Regions from separate parts of the Lysinibacillus sp. G01H genome, predicted to be linked through region 2. Evidence: riboswitches for the same ligand, from Rfam matches in the RefSeq annotation. Region 2 holds a riboswitch; each other region holds the start of a gene.
What was found. Region 2 has a riboswitch for thiamine pyrophosphate ahead of thiT (energy-coupled thiamine transporter ThiT). Riboswitches for the same ligand answer to the same signal wherever they lie in the genome.
Positions count from the first base shown of each region.

Region 1: linked by a shared signal. The riboswitch ahead of thiC (phosphomethylpyrimidine synthase ThiC) and the one ahead of thiT (energy-coupled thiamine transporter ThiT) in region 2 are both predicted to bind thiamine pyrophosphate.
Region 3: linked by a shared signal. The riboswitch ahead of PSR12_RS12180 (ABC transporter substrate-binding protein) and the one ahead of thiT (energy-coupled thiamine transporter ThiT) in region 2 are both predicted to bind thiamine pyrophosphate.

Region 1 covers NZ_CP118397.1:235,399-241,011, forward strand. Annotated here, with positions in the region: gene PSR12_RS01135 (methyl-accepting chemotaxis protein) at 1-1,421, shown strand, start outside; gene PSR12_RS01140 (AEC family transporter) at 1,533-2,462, shown strand; TPP riboswitch at 2,523-2,637, shown strand; gene thiC (phosphomethylpyrimidine synthase ThiC) at 2,778-4,556, shown strand; gene PSR12_RS01150 (catalase) at 4,679-5,613, opposite strand, start outside.
Region 2 covers NZ_CP118397.1:3,940,047-3,945,659, reverse strand. Annotated here, with positions in the region: gene PSR12_RS20120 (AAA family ATPase) at 1-2,228, shown strand, start outside; gene PSR12_RS20115 (hypothetical protein) at 2,259-2,381, opposite strand; gene PSR12_RS20110 (magnetosome magnetite crystal formation protein family) at 2,437-2,760, opposite strand; TPP riboswitch at 2,886-2,993, shown strand; gene thiT (energy-coupled thiamine transporter ThiT) at 3,128-3,688, shown strand; gene map (type I methionyl aminopeptidase) at 3,851-4,606, shown strand; gene PSR12_RS20095 (hypothetical protein) at 4,636-5,349, opposite strand; gene PSR12_RS20090 (polyphosphate kinase 2 family protein) at 5,549-5,613, shown strand, end outside.
Region 3 covers NZ_CP118397.1:2,400,672-2,406,284, forward strand. Annotated here, with positions in the region: gene PSR12_RS12165 (ABC transporter ATP-binding protein) at 1-715, opposite strand, end outside; gene PSR12_RS12170 (ABC transporter permease) at 690-1,463, opposite strand; gene PSR12_RS12175 (thiamine-binding protein) at 1,463-1,753, opposite strand; gene PSR12_RS12180 (ABC transporter substrate-binding protein) at 1,755-2,750, opposite strand; TPP riboswitch at 2,904-3,014, opposite strand; gene parC (DNA topoisomerase IV subunit A) at 3,123-5,561, opposite strand; gene parE (DNA topoisomerase IV subunit B) at 5,554-5,613, opposite strand, start outside.

The DNA of each region.
Region 1 (5,613 bases), 980 kb from region 2:
CAATTATTACGAATAAAGGTGTGCTAACAGCTAACAGTTTTGGTGAAGAGCTAGTTGGGCGCAATATGCAAGAGGATCCTACTTGGACAAGTATTAGTAAGACAATGGAAAATGGTGAGCTAACAAGTATGTACGTTGACTCTAATCAACTGAAGGAAAAGGCATATAATGTCTTTGCTCCAATGATTTTAGAGGGTATTGACGAAACATGGATTGTTCAAGTCGTGTTAGCTGAATCAAAGATTCTAGAAACATATAATCATGTATTTGTATTTACGATTATTGCTTCTATTATTATGGTGGTTTTGATGACCGCTGCAAGTGTGTTATTCATCTATAAACAACTAAAGCCACTTAAATTTTTACGTGCATCGATTGAAACTGCAGCCGAAGGGGATTTAACACAAAAGGTAGAAGAGCAATATATTAAGCCTGATGAAATTGGTGCAGTGGCTGTGGCTTATAATAATATGTTAGATAAAACCAATAGTGCGATTCAAACTGTACTAAATTCCACGAGGTTATTGAACCAATCTTCTAATCAGGTAAATGAGGCATTTAACGAGGTAGTTGCTTCTAGTCAGGAGGTTTCTGTAGCTATCAACGAGATTGCACAAGGAGCTTCGAAGCAGTCAGAGGATACAGAAGAAACAAATTATCGAATGATGGATTTATCAGATCAGATTGATGCCATTACGGCTCTTTCTAATGAAATGGATGAGCTATCTCATAAAACAGGTGTAACAACGGAAAAAGGATTGCATGAAGTTGAAAGTTTAAGAGTACGTAATATGGAGACAAATGAAATGAATGGGCGTATCCAGCAGCAAATGGAATCATTAGCTTCTAATATTGCCAATATTAATCAGATTATTGCTTCGATCCAAAGCATTACCGAGCAGACAAATCTGCTAGCTTTAAATGCAAGTATTGAGGCTGCACGTGCTGGTGAGCATGGTAAAGGATTTGCTGTAGTTGCAGAGGAAGTTAGAAAGCTAGCAGAACAATCTAAAAATGAAACAGAAATTATTAAGAGTACAGTAGAAAGCATTCTTGAAAATTCTCAGCAAACGGTTGCTGTTATTGCATCTAATGCAGATTTAATGCAATCTCAAAATGAGTCAGTACAAAGCACGCAACTAGCGTTTAAAGATAGCAGTGACTTGTCAGGTTCAATTGCAAATTCTATTAGTGAATTAATGAATAAACTATCTAGCATGTTAGAGCATAAAAATCAGGCAATCATGGCTATCCAAAGTATTTCGGCTATTTCAGAGCAAACAGCAGCCTCTGCGGAACAAGTAAGTGCTTCTGCAATGGATCAACAAGCAGAATTACAAAAAGTAGCAGAGTCTATTCAAAATATGAACGATATTTCAAACGAGCTACAAGAAGTTGTAAATCGATTTAAGCTTGTTTAAAAGCAAAGGCTGCCTTCAATATAGAGGCAGTCTTCTTTTATTGTGAAAGTTAGAGAAATTGACCTAGAAGGAATTCAACACTACTATTAACACTGGAAGGGGGACATTGAAATGATGTATCTCGGAATGATTTTCTTTCAAATTGTTGTTCCTATTTTAGTGTTACTTGTAATAGGCGCTATCCTACAAAAGAAATTTCGCTTTAATTTAAAAGCATTGTCTCAGCTTATTACATATTGCTTTATGCCGGCAGCTGTTTTTGTAAATTTATATGAAACACATGTGGAGTTATCGGTACTGGGAGAGGTCGGATTATTTATTATACTCTTTATCGGTAGTCAAATGTTACTCAGTCATTTTATGGCAAAAGGGCTAGGTTTAGCTAGAACAGAGGCAGCTGTCTTTAAAAATAGTGTGGTGCTTATTAACTCTGGCAATTACGGTATTCCAGTTGCTCAAATGATATTTGCCACGCAACCTATTGGAGTAGCCATTCAGGTCATGCTCGTAATCTTTCAAAATATGACTACGTATACATATGGATTATACAATTTAATTTCTTCTACAAAGTCGGGTATGACAATCATCAAGGATTTCTTTAAAATGCCTATTATTCATGCGCTGATTATAGGTGCCGCTATGAACTATTTTGGTATCGGTATTCCACAGTTTATCAAAATACCAGTAGAACATGTGGCAGATGGATTTATTGCTGTGGCCTTAATTACTTTAGGTGCACAATTATCACAACTAGAGATGAAATCAATGTTTAATAAAACCGTCATTATCAGCTGTTTTACGCGATTAATTATTGGACCATCTGTTGCATTAGCCATTATTTATATATTGGGATTAGATGGAGTCGTCGCACAATCACTGTTTATAGCTAGTGCCTTTCCAACATCCCGTAATAGTTCTAGTCTAGCATTGGAATATGATGTAGAATCAGCAACAGCCGCGCAAGCTGTTTTATTTTCTACCATTGTAAGCTGTATAACTGTAACCATTGTGATCTATTTTGCGGAAGTATTATTTACCTAGTAAGATAAAAAATAACTTCCATCTCTTAGTATTATCTGCTACACTAGCATCAAACTAAATAGTATTAACTAGGGGAGTCTGATGAGTCAGGCTGAGAGGGAAACGCTACGAAGTTTCTTGACCCTTTGGACCTGATCTGGCTCATACCAGCGTGGGAAAGTTAAGAAGCTATTGCAGAGTATGCAATCAATAGACCTTTACATTCGTGGCCGGATCCAAATAATTATTTTGGATTCGGCCTTTATTTTTTGGATTGTTGGGGTGAGCTAGAATCGGTCCTTATATCAAAATAAATTTAAGGGAGAGAAGTAGCTCATGTCAGCAATTAGTGAAAAGAATATTACCATTATGTCTAGCTTTGAAGGAAGCAAAAAAGTATATGTGGAAGGATCACGCCCAGATATTCTAGTACCTATGCGAGAAATTGCATTAAGTCCGACAACAGGCAGTTTTGGAAATGAAGAAAATGCTCCTATTCGAGTATATGATACGAGTGGGCCCTATACAGATCCAGCCTACCAAGTAGATATTACGAAAGGTTTACCTGCCTTACGAAATGCATGGATTCAAGAGCGAGGGGATGTAGAAGCATATGAGGGACGCTCCATTAAACCGGAGGATAATGGTTTTCGTCATGTTGATGACCCGCGTATTCAAGAAAATGTCTTCCCTGAGTTGACGAGAAAGCCTTTGCGTGCTAAAAAAGGTAAAAATGTGACACAGCTTCACTATGCACGAAGGGGGATTATAACGCCTGAAATGGAGTTTGTAGCGATTCGTGAAAATATGAATCCTGAATTTGTACGTTCAGAAATTGCAGCTGGACGAGCTATAATGCCTTCTAATATTAATCACCCTGAGGCAGAGCCAATGATTATTGGGCGTAATTTTCATGTAAAGATCAATGCGAATATCGGGAATTCTGCTGTATCTTCTTCCATTGCGGAAGAAGTTGAGAAAATGACCTGGGCAACTCGATGGGGCGCAGATAATATTATGGATCTATCGACTGGTAAACATATTCATACAACTAGAGAATGGATTATTCGAAATGCTGCAGTGCCAGTGGGAACAGTGCCAATTTATCAGGCTTTAGAAAAGGTAAATGGTGTAGCAGAGGATTTAACGTGGGAGGTTTATCGTGATACTCTCATTGAACAAGCTGAGCAGGGTGTGGATTACTTCACCATTCATGCAGGTGTCCTTTTACGCTATGTACCACTAACAGCAAATCGTGTGACAGGTATTGTATCTCGAGGGGGCTCTATCATGGCACAGTGGTGTTTATATCATCATCAAGAGAATTTCCTGTATACACACTTTGAGGAAATCTGTGAAATTATGAAAGCTTATGATGTTGCTTTTTCCTTAGGTGATGGTTTACGCCCAGGCTCAATTGCAGATGCCAATGATGAGGCGCAATTTGCAGAGCTTGAAACACTAGGCGAGCTAACACAAATTGCTTGGCAGCATGATGTTCAGGTGATGGTTGAAGGACCAGGTCATGTACCAATGCATCTGATTAAAGAAAACATGGACAAGCAATTAGAGGTTTGTAAGGAAGCGCCCTTCTATACATTAGGACCACTCACAACAGATATTGCTCCAGGTTATGACCACATTACATCAGCCATTGGGGCAGCCATGATTGGTTGGTTTGGTACAGCGATGCTTTGTTATGTGACACCAAAAGAGCATCTTGGTTTACCAAATCGCGAGGACGTTCGTATGGGCGTTATCACTTATAAAATTGCTGCACATGCTGCTGATTTAGCAAAAGGTCATCCAGGTGCACAACAACGAGACGATGCACTGTCTAAAGCCCGCTTTGAGTTCCGTTGGCGTGATCAATTTAATCTGTCCCTAGATCCAGAGCGTGCAGTGGAATATCATGATGAGACACTGCCAGCAGAGGGAGCAAAAACAGCACACTTTTGTTCTATGTGCGGGCCTAAATTCTGTAGCATGAGAATTTCACAGGACATTCGTAATTATGCGAAAGATAAGGATTTGAATACGACTGAAGCGATCCATCAAGGTATGAAGGAAAAGGCAGAGGAGTTTAAAAAAGCAGGCAGTCGAATTTACCAATAATGAAAGAAAAGGCTTATGTCAAAAAATAGACATAGGCCTTTTTTTAATCAAAAAACTCCATGTGAATAGTGGATTCACATGGAGTAAAAGTTGGATTTGGATATCAATAATAAAGTGGAATATTAAACGTTTGTTGGTTGTTTTACATATGGATTTGTAAGGTCCATACCTTCTAATGAAAGACCCATCGCTTTTGCGACACCTTCACCATATGCTGGGTCAGCTAGATAGCAGTGAAGAATGTGACGGCGTTTGATGAATTCTTCAACAGAAGCCATATCATTCGCTGTATTTTCAAATAGACGTTGTTGCTCTTCCACCGTCAATAGACGGAATAGCTTACCTGGTTGCTCAAAGTAATTATTATCGTCTTCACGGAAGTCATGAATACCTGCATGACCATCAATGCGTAATTCAGGCTCTTTATGGTCTAAATTATGCTCCCACTCGCCATAGCTATTTGGTTCATAGCTTAATGTCGAACCGAGATTGCCATCAAAGCGCATTGCTCCATCGCGGTGGAAAGTACGGAATGGACATTTTGGTGCGTTGACAGGAAGCATATAGTGATTTACACCAAGACGATAGCGTTGTGCATCCGCATATGCAAAGATACGACCTTGTAACATTTTATCTGGTGAGAAGCTGATACCAGGAACAATGTTAGAAGGTGCAAATGCAGCTTGTTCAACTTCTGCAAAGTAGTTGTCTGGATTTTTGTTTAACTCGAACTCACCTACAGGAATTAATGGGAAGTCTTTTTTATACCATACCTTTGTTAAATCAAATGGGTTGTATGGTAGCTCACGAGCTTGTTCCTCTGTCATTACCTGAATGTACATTTTCCATTTAGGGAAATCGCCTTTTTCAATTGCTTCATATAAATCACGTTGTGAAGATTCACGGTCTTGACCAATAATCTCATTCGCCTCGGCAGCAGTTAAGTTCTTAATGCCTTGCTCTGTACGGAAGTGGAATTTAACCCAAACACGTTCATTATTAGCATTGATAAAGCTATACGTATGAGAACCAAATCCGTGCATATTACGATAACCAG
Region 2 (5,613 bases):
ATGAGCAATTTGATGAACAAGCTACTCGACAGCAACGGCTGCAAATGCTTTTACAACAGCAGGATTTATACCAAGCAAAGGAGAAGGAGATTGCTTTAGCAGAACAAGCAGAGCGACTTGTGCTACTAGAACAACAATGCAAGGATTTACGTGCTGAACTGAATGTAAAAGAACTAGCTTTTCAACAAGCAAAGGTTAAGCAACAGCAGTCACAAGAAAAGTTGCAAGACGCACAAGAAAAATATGAGATAGAGCAGGCTAAAGAATCTGAACGACAGCAAGTCTTACAGCAGGAAATGCAGATGCTAGCGCTATTGCCGAAATTTGAAGCCTATGAAAACAATATACAGCAGCTGCAAATAGCGGAGCAATATGCTGAAAATGCAAAACGAGCAGTAAATGATAACCTCAAACTTTTGGAAAATGAACAAGAGCAATTCCAGCATTTTTCTCGATCGTTAGAAGGCTATGAAAAACAGGTTGAACCCTATGAAAGCTATTTAGAGCAATTACCGAAACTACGGGAACAAGTTGCTTTAATCAAGCAAGCGGAGAAATATAAATATGCCGTAGAGTTAGCTAAGCAGGATGTAGTTGCTTCAGACAGTCTCTATCAAGATAGTAAAGAGGCTCTTCAACTTTTGCAGCAACGGTGGCTGACGAGTCAAGCTAGTATTTTAGCAGAACAGCTGAAGGAAGGAGAAGCCTGTCCTGTTTGTGGTAGTATGACACATCAGAAAGCGCACAATGAACAACTGGAAGTTATTGAGCTTGCTCAAGTGGAAGCATTAAGAGCGAAGGCATCATCAGACGAGCGTAAGTATTTAGAGAAAGAGGCATTTTTAGCATCAGCGCAGCAACTTCTTCAAGATACATGGCAACAACTTGAGGCACAGCATATTAAACAAGAAGACCAATCACAGATCACCGCTACTTTACATGAAGTGGAACAAGAGATTGCTGCATTAAAAATTATTCAACATCAATTAGCTGATGTGCGATTGAAAATAAAGCATCAGCATGAGCGAATAGAACAGCTACGAAATAAACATATGAAGCTAGAGCAATATTTAGCAGAGCAGATAAAAGAATGGACAAAATTACAAGCGGTTGTAGACGAACAACTTAAGCAGATGCCCCCTAATTTACCAACTTTACAGCAATTAAAGCAACAACTGAATGAAGTTAGAAAACAGAAAGAAGAGCTTCAAAAAAGTTGGCAAGTGAGTCAGGAAAATTTGCATGCAGCAAAGGAAACAGCTAGCAATACAACACTAACTGTAGAAATTGCCGAACAGTCCTTTGAGGAATTACAGCTTAAAATGAATGAAAAGCTTCAGCAATTTACAGCAAATATGCAAGAATTAGGTTTCGAAAGCTATGAGGCTTATGCTACTGCTAAACGGAGTGCCATACAATTAGATGCACTTCGAAAAGCATGCAGTGACTATGCTTTACAAGTACACACGTTGCAAATCCAGATTACCGAAGGGGCTACCTATCTTCAAGGGAAAGAGAAGCAAGATTTAGAGGCGCTTGAAGCAAGAGTAGAACAGCATCGAATTTCCTATGAGGAAGCATTTAAACGTTTGCAACAGATGAATGGCTTTATACAAGCATGCCAAGGCTTTAGTGAAAGGGTGGAAGAAATAGCGAAAGAGCTTCATTTACTTGAACAAGAAGCAGGGCGAGTAAAGGAGCTCTATGGATTATTAAATGGACAAAACTCGAAAAAGCTATCCTTTGAGCGGTATATACAAATTAACTACTTAGATCAAATTACAGAAGCTGCCAATATACGTCTGTATCATTTATCAAACGGTCAATTCGAGCTTAGACGTTCAGATAGATTAGAAAAGCATGCGAAGCAAAGTGGCCTTGGTCTTGATGTTTATGATGCTTATACGGATCAATTACGAGATGTCAAAACTTTATCAGGTGGCGAAAAATTTAATGCTTCATTGAGCCTTGCATTGGGGATGGCAGATGTGATTCAAAGCTTCCAAGGTAATATTCATATTGAAACGATGTTTATTGATGAGGGCTTTGGCTCACTCGATGAGGAATCACTAAATAAAGCAATTGATACATTAATTGATTTACAGGATTCTGGTCGTATGATTGGCGTTATTTCTCATGTGCCTGAATTGAAATCTGCGATGCCAGCAGTTTTACACGTGGAAAAAACATTGAATGGCCATAGTCAAACCCATTTTGAAGTGAAATAAAACGAAGGCGTATAGGAATACGCCTTCGTTTTATTTTTTTCGAGTGGTGGTATTAGGTGTTGTGCCCTTTTTTGCAGCCATTACTTTTTTTACGATAGGAATAACAATAGGTGCTAACTTGACGGCAGTTTTTACAACGTTTGATACTTTCATCCTAAAACAGCTCCTTTTACAATTACTACTACCTGTTTCACGTAAAAATAAAACATTAACGGATAACACGAACAGCCTGAATTATATTCCAAATCACAATACCTAGTGAGACGAGAGCATAGATGGCGAATGAAGCAAACCAAATAATCATCACCGTCTTGTTATTGGAGGTTGGATCTAAACTAAATGTAGAAAAAACAAAGACAATAAAGAATAGAATGCCAAAAACAAAAGGTATTAAATGAGAGACAAGTGCACGAATCGAATGGCTTTTTACATCACTGTCTTTTGTCACAAAATATACAATTAATGGAACGATAAAAGGGGCGAAGAAAATACTAAGATAACTAAAGGCAGCTAAAATTTTTTGATTCTCCATAGTTGTACCTCCTTTTTAAATATTTACGCATGAAAAACAGCAAAGTTTCAAAAAAATGATGTATGGAAGGTTGTAATCCTTCAATCCTTTGCGTACAATGAGATTGTTCAAATAAATTCAGATGTAACGACCACAAGGGGAGCTGATGATGTCAGCTGAGACTGGGCACGTAATGCCTTGACTCTTCGAACCTGTAAGTTAACGCTTGCGTAGGGATGTGGATAGAAACCGACACTTGTACGATGTGAGGCTCTGTCCTGACATCGTTTTTTCGTCCTTAAAGGAAAAAAGGTGTCAGAAAGAGACATATCAGCGCTTTTCTATTCCTGCTCTTGTATCCTACATCGGAACAAAGGAGAGAATATGTATGGACAAAAAAAGACTATTAATGCTAGTGGAGATTGCGATTTTTGCAGCGATTGGTCTCGTACTGGATCAGGTTTCCTTTAAAGTATGGGCACAAGGCGGCTCAGTTAGTCTTGTTATGGTACCAATTATGTTAATAGCATTTCGCTGGGGCTTAGTAGCTGGGCTAACAACTGGATTACTCGTAGGTGTAATGCAAACCATGTTTGGTGCTACGATTGTGCACTGGCTACAAGGATTCTTGGATTATGGAGTTGCTTTTACAGTTGTAGGATTAGCGGCGGTTGTTCGTGGACCAGTGTTAGACGCTGCTAAACATATGAACAAAATAAAAATGGCACTTTATATAATCATAGGTACCGTTTTCGCAGGCTTCTTACGATACACAGCACATACAATTGCTGGTGCTGTATTTTTTGCCGAATATGCCGGTGACCAAAATGCATGGATCTATTCCATCATCTACAATGGTACATATATGCTACCAGCAACCATTTTAACGGCAATCGTTGGTGTTCTTTTATTCACAGCCGCTCCACAATTAATGCAAAGAAAAGCTTAATGCAAGTCCCTTCACATGAGTGGAGGGGCTTTTTTATCGTGAATAGCTCTTTTAGCACTTTGCAAAGTAGGAAAGCATACAATATTTAAAGCGTTTATCGTTATACGCATAAAAAGTTATGTTATATTAAAGAATAGATATTAGATGAAAGGGACGTTATACATGATTGTAAAAACGCAAGAAGAGATTGAAGCTTTTAAAAAAATAGGACGCATTTGTGCTGAAATTCGCGAAGCGATGAAAGCTGCAACAAAGCCAGGAGTTACAACACTTGAGCTTGATGAAATTGCTGGTCGCATGTTTGCAGAGGCTGGCGCTATTTCAGGACCAAAGGGAGAATATGATTTTCCAGGGTATACATGTATTAGTGTCAATGAAGAAGTAGCACATGGTATTCCAGGAAAGCGTGTTATTCAAGAAGGAGATATCGTAAATATTGATGTTTCTGGTTCTTTAAATGGCTATTTTGCTGACACAGGTATTTCATTTGTTGTGGGTGATGGCTATGAGGACAAAGAAAAGCTTTGCCGTGTTGCTAAAAGTGCCTTTGATCGAGCAATGACAAAAGTAAAGGCTGGATCTAAATTAAATCAAATTGGTAAAGCTGTTGAACGCGAGGCAAATGCTAATGGGTTAACTGTTATTATGAATTTAACAGGTCATGGCTTAGGTCAATCTTTACATGATGAACCAAACCATATTTTAAATTATTACGATGCATGGGATTCTACTATTATGAAAGAAGGTATGGTCCTTGCGGTTGAGCCATTTATCTCAGCAAATGCAGAGCATATCGTAGAAGCAGGTGATGGCTGGACATTCGTGACACCTGATAAATCACTTGTAGCTCAAATCGAACATTCAGTCATTGTAACAAAAGATAAACCAATTATCTTAACGTCATTAGACGAAGAATAGGATGCAATGAAAAAATCCTGCTAACCAAATTATTTTTGGTAGGCAGGATTTTTTTTAATAAATAAAATGCCAACAAAGAGAACACCGCATAAAAATAAAGCGGCTGTAGTGACAAGTAGCTCATCAAAACCATTATGTATGGCGATTCCAATATAAGCCCAAATAAAAACACTTGGATACATAACATCAAAGTGATGGAAACGGATATGTAGCGCAATGGCTCCTCCTAAAGTAAGTAAAATCACTGCCCAAAGAGGCGTACTAAGACCAAAGCCGTTCCAACCATAAGCCGTTAACGTAAAGCTTGTATTTGTGATAAAAATAAATGTCATCCATGCTAAATAAATAGAGAAAGGAATACGACCAAACAAGGATTTGTTCTGAAGAGGGTACGTATTATACAACATAAACAAATACAAGACTAAGAGTAATGTAATGCCAAGAGAAACAATAAATAACTCATGGTGCCAGACATATATCATTAATGCTTGTAATATATTTATGCAACTAAAAAGCGCAGACTGTTTCAAAGTTGTCTTTTTCATGTTCATAACTAACCAATAACCGAGTAAAAAATAAATGACAATCCAAATTACATGACTTACACTAACTGGTGCAAATACTACAGAAAAACGATTAGCGATTTCTAGCGAAGATTGACCGTTGATGTTCACGAAAAAGGATGAAAAGGTTAGGATGATTGAGACAAGATAAGAGATTGTCATCATGATAAACCGAGGCATGTTTTCCTCTCCCTTCGTGTTAGATTGTATAGGGAAAAGACAAATAAGTATAGTACTGTCACTTTTTTTATTATAACGGAAATTTCCAACAATGTATCGTGTTGTTTTACTATTAATACCTACAATTTACCATGTCTGATAGGCATCCATATATTTCTTTAGTACAATAAGAATAGCCAAATAAAAGGAGTGAAGTTTCATGACACAAAATTTGAAGAATCTAGATCTAACTGTTGAACTAGACAAAAAGATGTATAAAAAGAA
Region 3 (5,613 bases), 1.5 Mb from region 2:
AATACATAAATAATTGTTGCTTTAACGCTGTGAATGCTGCAGAATGTCGAATTTCCTCTTTCCGAGGTCTCTCAAATGGCACGATGATTTCCTTTTTAACGGTTGCTGGACGTTTGGTTAAAACAAGTATGCGATCTGCTAAAAAGAGAGCTTCCTCAATACTATGTGTAACAAATAGAATGGATTTGCGATACTCTTCCCAGATAGATAAAAGCCATGCTTGCATTTCCAGTCGAGTAAATTCATCCAACGCAGAAAATGGTTCGTCTAAGCATAAAATCGGCTTTTCACTGACCATTGCTCGAATAAAGGACACACGCTGCTGCATACCTCCAGACAGTTCGTTCGGGTAGGCATGGATAAAGGAGGCAAGACCAACCTTTTCTAACCATTCCTTGGCACGTTCAACATTCGGTTTATGCTGTAATTCCTCTATAAGCGTGACATTTTCTACTATTGTGCGCCAGGGTAATAGACATGGCTGCTGTGGCATATAGCCAATCGTTCCTTTTTTTCGTTGGATATCCTCTCCATTTAGTAAAATGGCTCCTTGATCAATTGGCGAAACACCACCAATTAATTGAAAAAGTGTGCTCTTACCACTGCCTGAAGGACCAACAATGGCCACAAACTCGCCATCCTTTACGTCAAAAGAAAGTTGATCAAGTACTTTTAGTGCATCGAAGGATTTAGCGATGTTTTGAATGCTGAGCATGATAGCCTCTTCCCTTCACCATAAATTTTTCAATTAAACGAATACCGCTAAACAATAGTAAGCTCAAGAGAACAATCGCAAAAATTGCTACAAATACGCGATCTGTACGGAAGGAGGACTGGGCTAGGGTCATGTAAACACCAATACCCTTTTTTGCTCCAAGCCACTCCGCAATCACAGCCCCCATCACACTATATGTAGCCGCAATTTTAATGCCTGAAAAAATCGCAGGATAGGCATAAGGCCATTCCAGCTTCCAAAAGGTTTGTGCCTTTGTAGCACCAACCATGGCAAAATAATGCTTTAATGCTGGAGCTGTTTGTCTAAATCCATCCATCGCTGCAATGACAATCGGGAAAAAGCACACAAGACAGATAATGATAAGCTTCGGTAATAAGCCAAAGCCAAACCAAATAATAAGTAGCGGTGCCAAGACTAGAATAGGAACATTCTGCGACATAATAAGAATTGGATAAAACAGTTCTCGAATAAAATTAAATCGATGCAACACTACTGCCACCGTTAGCCCACAAGCGATGCCAATGGCCAAACCTAGTAGAGCTAGCTGTACCGTAGCAAATGCATGTGGTAGAAAGGTTTGATACGACTGGATGGACTCCGACAAAATACTACTGGGTGCGGGTAATAACCAATGAGGAACTTCAGCGAACCTCACGATTAGTTCCCATATGAATAAGAGGAAGGCGATAAAAATTATCGTCCTTCCTTTGTGTAATGCATGTTTCATTACTGATATTTCTCCGTTAATGTATCCATCGTAATCCCCGTTGGCTGATATAAAATTTTCACTTGTGTAATGACATTGATGGCACCAAGCTCGATCATCTTCTCATTCATTTTTTCAATGATTTGGAGCAATGTTGAAAGCTCACCCTCCATCGTTGTTTCCAATGGATGAACCTCATATTTCACCCCAGAAGCATCGATCACCGCAATTGCTGCATCTACATACGGTATCACATCTTCATATTTCTCTGTCTTCGGAATGATTTGTACACTGATTAATGAATTTGCCATCTTATTTGGCCTCCTTTTTAGGTAAGAACTCATTAGTAAAGGCTTTTTTCGCATCAAATTCGCCCTCTAGTACTTGATTGCTAGACATCCATTTCGCATAATTTTCCCACACAGAAAGCTTTTGCTCTCCCCATTGCTTGGCATCATCCTGGTATTTATCAGCCAGCCATTCCTGACTTTTATGCACTAACGCTTTATCTAAATCAGGGGCCGCTTCGATTAAAATATCCGCCGCTTCACTTGGGTTTCCAATTGCGTATTCATAGCCCTTCGCTGCCGCTGCCACAAAGGCTTTGACTACATCGGGGTTGTCCTGTATCATTTTTTCATTTGTAGCTAAAACGGGCGTATAATAATCTAATTGATCACTATAATCTGTAAGATATAGCATATTAATCTTTTCCCCACGCAGCTCAGCCTCAATACCAGTCCATGCATAATAAATCCAAGCAAAATCAATGTCTTTTTCCATCATTGTGAAGAAATCTAAATCCCCTGCATTGACAATATCTAGCTTATTAATATCTGCCTTTTCTTTTTGCATTAGTGATTGTAAGACGGCTTGCTCTAATGGCGCACCCCAACCACCATAGGTTTTACCTTCAAAATCCTTTGGCGATGTAATGCCCTTTGAAGCAATAGAAGCAAAGCCAGATGTATTATGCTGTATAATTGCTGCGATTGAGACCAGCGGCACATTCTGTACTCGTGCCTGTGTTATGCCTTCCTGATAGCTCACGCCAAAATCCGCCTTTCCAGAAGCAACAAGCTGATCTGCGCCCGCCTCACCAGGCATAATAATATCAACATCTAAGCCCTGTTCCTCAAAATAACCGAGTTTTTTTGCAACATATAGTCCTGTATGATTTGTATTCGGCGTCCAATCCAGTACCACAGACACCTTTTTCAGCTTGTCAGCAGCCTGCTTATCCTCCTTGTCACTACAGCCTGCTAATGTTAATAGTGCTACCATTAGAATAAATAACCATTTTTTCATGCGAAAGCCTCCCAGTTTGTAATATGAAAGTGTTCATGAATGAATGTTGTCACCAGAAGAAAGCGTATACAATGTTGGCAAGCTGTTGCTTGAAACATAAAAAAACGCCTAGGATTCCTCCCAGACGTATCGCAATCAATCTTCAAAACTTTGCTTTTTTGAATAGATGTTCCCTACGCTGGTACGAGCCAAATCAGGTTCAAAGGGTCAGCGTCTATCGGACACAATCTCAGCTAGCAATTACTAGCCCCCCTACATTCTTTCGCTATGAACTTTTCGATGATTATTATACCCATAGTTTCACTTAAATGACAAGGTGCTATTTTTGAAATGAGCTTAAAGCCCAGCACTCCTAAGAGACTGGGCATTCTTTTAGCTTGGTTTCTGTTCTTTTTTGGCTGTGACAACATGAGAGATTGCCCCATCTGTTGCAATATCCACTTTAAATGAACCGTTGGAATGGCGATCCGCACGAGACAATGCTTGCACGTCAATCACCTCTTGAACACCTTTTTCAGTTTCAATCACAACCTGCTCCCCGTCTGTTGCTTGAACAACTGCCACAATTCGGTGAGGGTTTGCTTTTAACTCTGTTAATACTTTTAGTCCACGTTTTGCACGACCTGCTACTTCAACTTCAGCGACATTCATTTTCTTCACGGCCCCACGCTGTGTCACAATCACTACATATTGGGTAACATCAGGCTGTAATACATTGACGCCAACTAAGGCTTCTCCATCTTTTAGTGTGATCCCTTTCACACCGCCTGTTTTCACACCTGTCACAGGTAGTTCCTCCATTGGGAAACGAATTGCATAGGCTGTATCCGTTGTGAGCATCAGCTCCACGTCATCTGTTACAAACGATGCATAGATCATCGCATCACCAGCCTTGACGTTCATCGTTTTAATAGGCTTTGAATAACGTGTCACTGCATAGTCTACGAGTGGTGAGCGCTTAATTTGACCATCTTTTGTGGCTGTGAAGACATACGTATTTGGCTGTTCAAATGTTTCGAAGCCATAAACCGCAATAATCGATTCATCTTCCCCTGTTGGGACAATACTTGAAATATGCTGGCCGAGATCCTTCCAACGTATATCAGGCAGCTCATGAACAGGCTGATAAATATAATTGCCTCGATTTGTGAACAGCAATAGATGGTGCTGTGTATTTAAGTTTGCTTCATACAATAAATAATCTGAATCCTTCATGGCAAAATCTTGCCCATTTGAAGCGGCATGAGAACGTGTGGATGTGCGTTTAATATAACCATCCTTCGTTACTGTTACGACAACCTCCTCACTTGGCACAAGGACATCCAATGTAATTTTAATTTCTTCAATTTCTTGCTCAATCTTCGAGCGGCGAGGCTCTGTAAAGCGTTTCTTAATATCAAGCAGCTCTTGTTTAATAACACGCACAAGCTTAGCCTCACTTTGTAGAATCCCCTCTAGCTTGGCAATTAACTTATCTAACTCGTCCTGTTCCTGACGAAGCTCTGTAATATCCGTATTCGTTAAACGGTATAATTGCAGGCTTACAATGGCCTCTGCCTGTACTTCTGTAAAATCAAACTTCTCTTGTAAATTAAGCTTTGCATCCTTCTTATCATTAGAAGAACGAATCGTCGCAATGACTTCATCTAAAATCGAAAGAGCTTTAATTAATCCATCTACAATATGAGAACGGTCCTTTGCCTTTTGCAAATCATAAATGGAGCGGTTTGTTACCACTTCTTTTTGATGGGCAATATACGCATCTAGCAATAATGGCAATGTCATCATCGTTGGACGACGATTATGAATGGCAATCATATTAAAATTATAAGCTACCTGTAAATCCGTTGTTTTAAACAAGTACTGTAAAATTCCTTGTCCTGGTACATCCTTTTTCAGCTCAATTACCACTCGTAAGCCTGTACGGTCTGATTCATCACGAATTTCCGCAATGCCTTCTAGTCGTTTATCTACACGTTGCTCATCAATTTTTTTTACAAGATTCGCTTTATTTACATCATATGGTAACTCAGTGATAACAATTTGCTCTTTACCACCCTTGATTGGTTCAACAACTGCTTGTGCACGGACGATGATTTTACCACGACCTGTTTCGTATGCCTTTTTAATGCCATCAACACCTTGAATGATGCCACCCGTTGGGAAATCAGGCCCTTTCATCACTGTCATCAATTCATCTACAGTAACATTAGGCTTGTCTAAGCGCATCAACACAGCATCCAGTACTTCATCTAAGGCATGTGGCGGAATATCTGTCGCATAGCCAGCGGAAATCCCTGTAGAGCCGTTGACTAAAAGGTTAGGAAAACGTGCTGGTAAAACAGTTGGCTCCATATCCTGATCATCAAAGTTTGGCACAAACTCGACCGTTTTCTTGCCAATATCTCGTAGCATTTCAGCAGCAATAGCAGATAGTCTTGCCTCTGTATAACGCATCGCAGCTGGAGGATCGCCATCGACTGACCCATTGTTCCCGTGCATCTCAATGAGCATATGACGTGCCTTCCAGTCCTGACTCATCCGTACCATCGCTTCATACACAGAGCTATCGCCGTGCGGATGATAGTTACCAATTACGTTACCCACTGTTTTTGCGGATTTACGGAACGGTTTATCATGTGTGTTGCCCTCCGTAAACATCGCATATAGAATACGGCGCTGTACTGGTTTAAGACCGTCACGTGCATCAGGCAACGCGCGGTCTTGAATAATATATTTACTATAGCGACCAAAACGGTCACCCATCACTTCTTCTAACGGTAAATCTTGGAACTTTTCTGTACTACTCATGCTGGTCCTCCTCTTGTTGGATGAATTCATTCTCTAGAATGTTAGAATCATC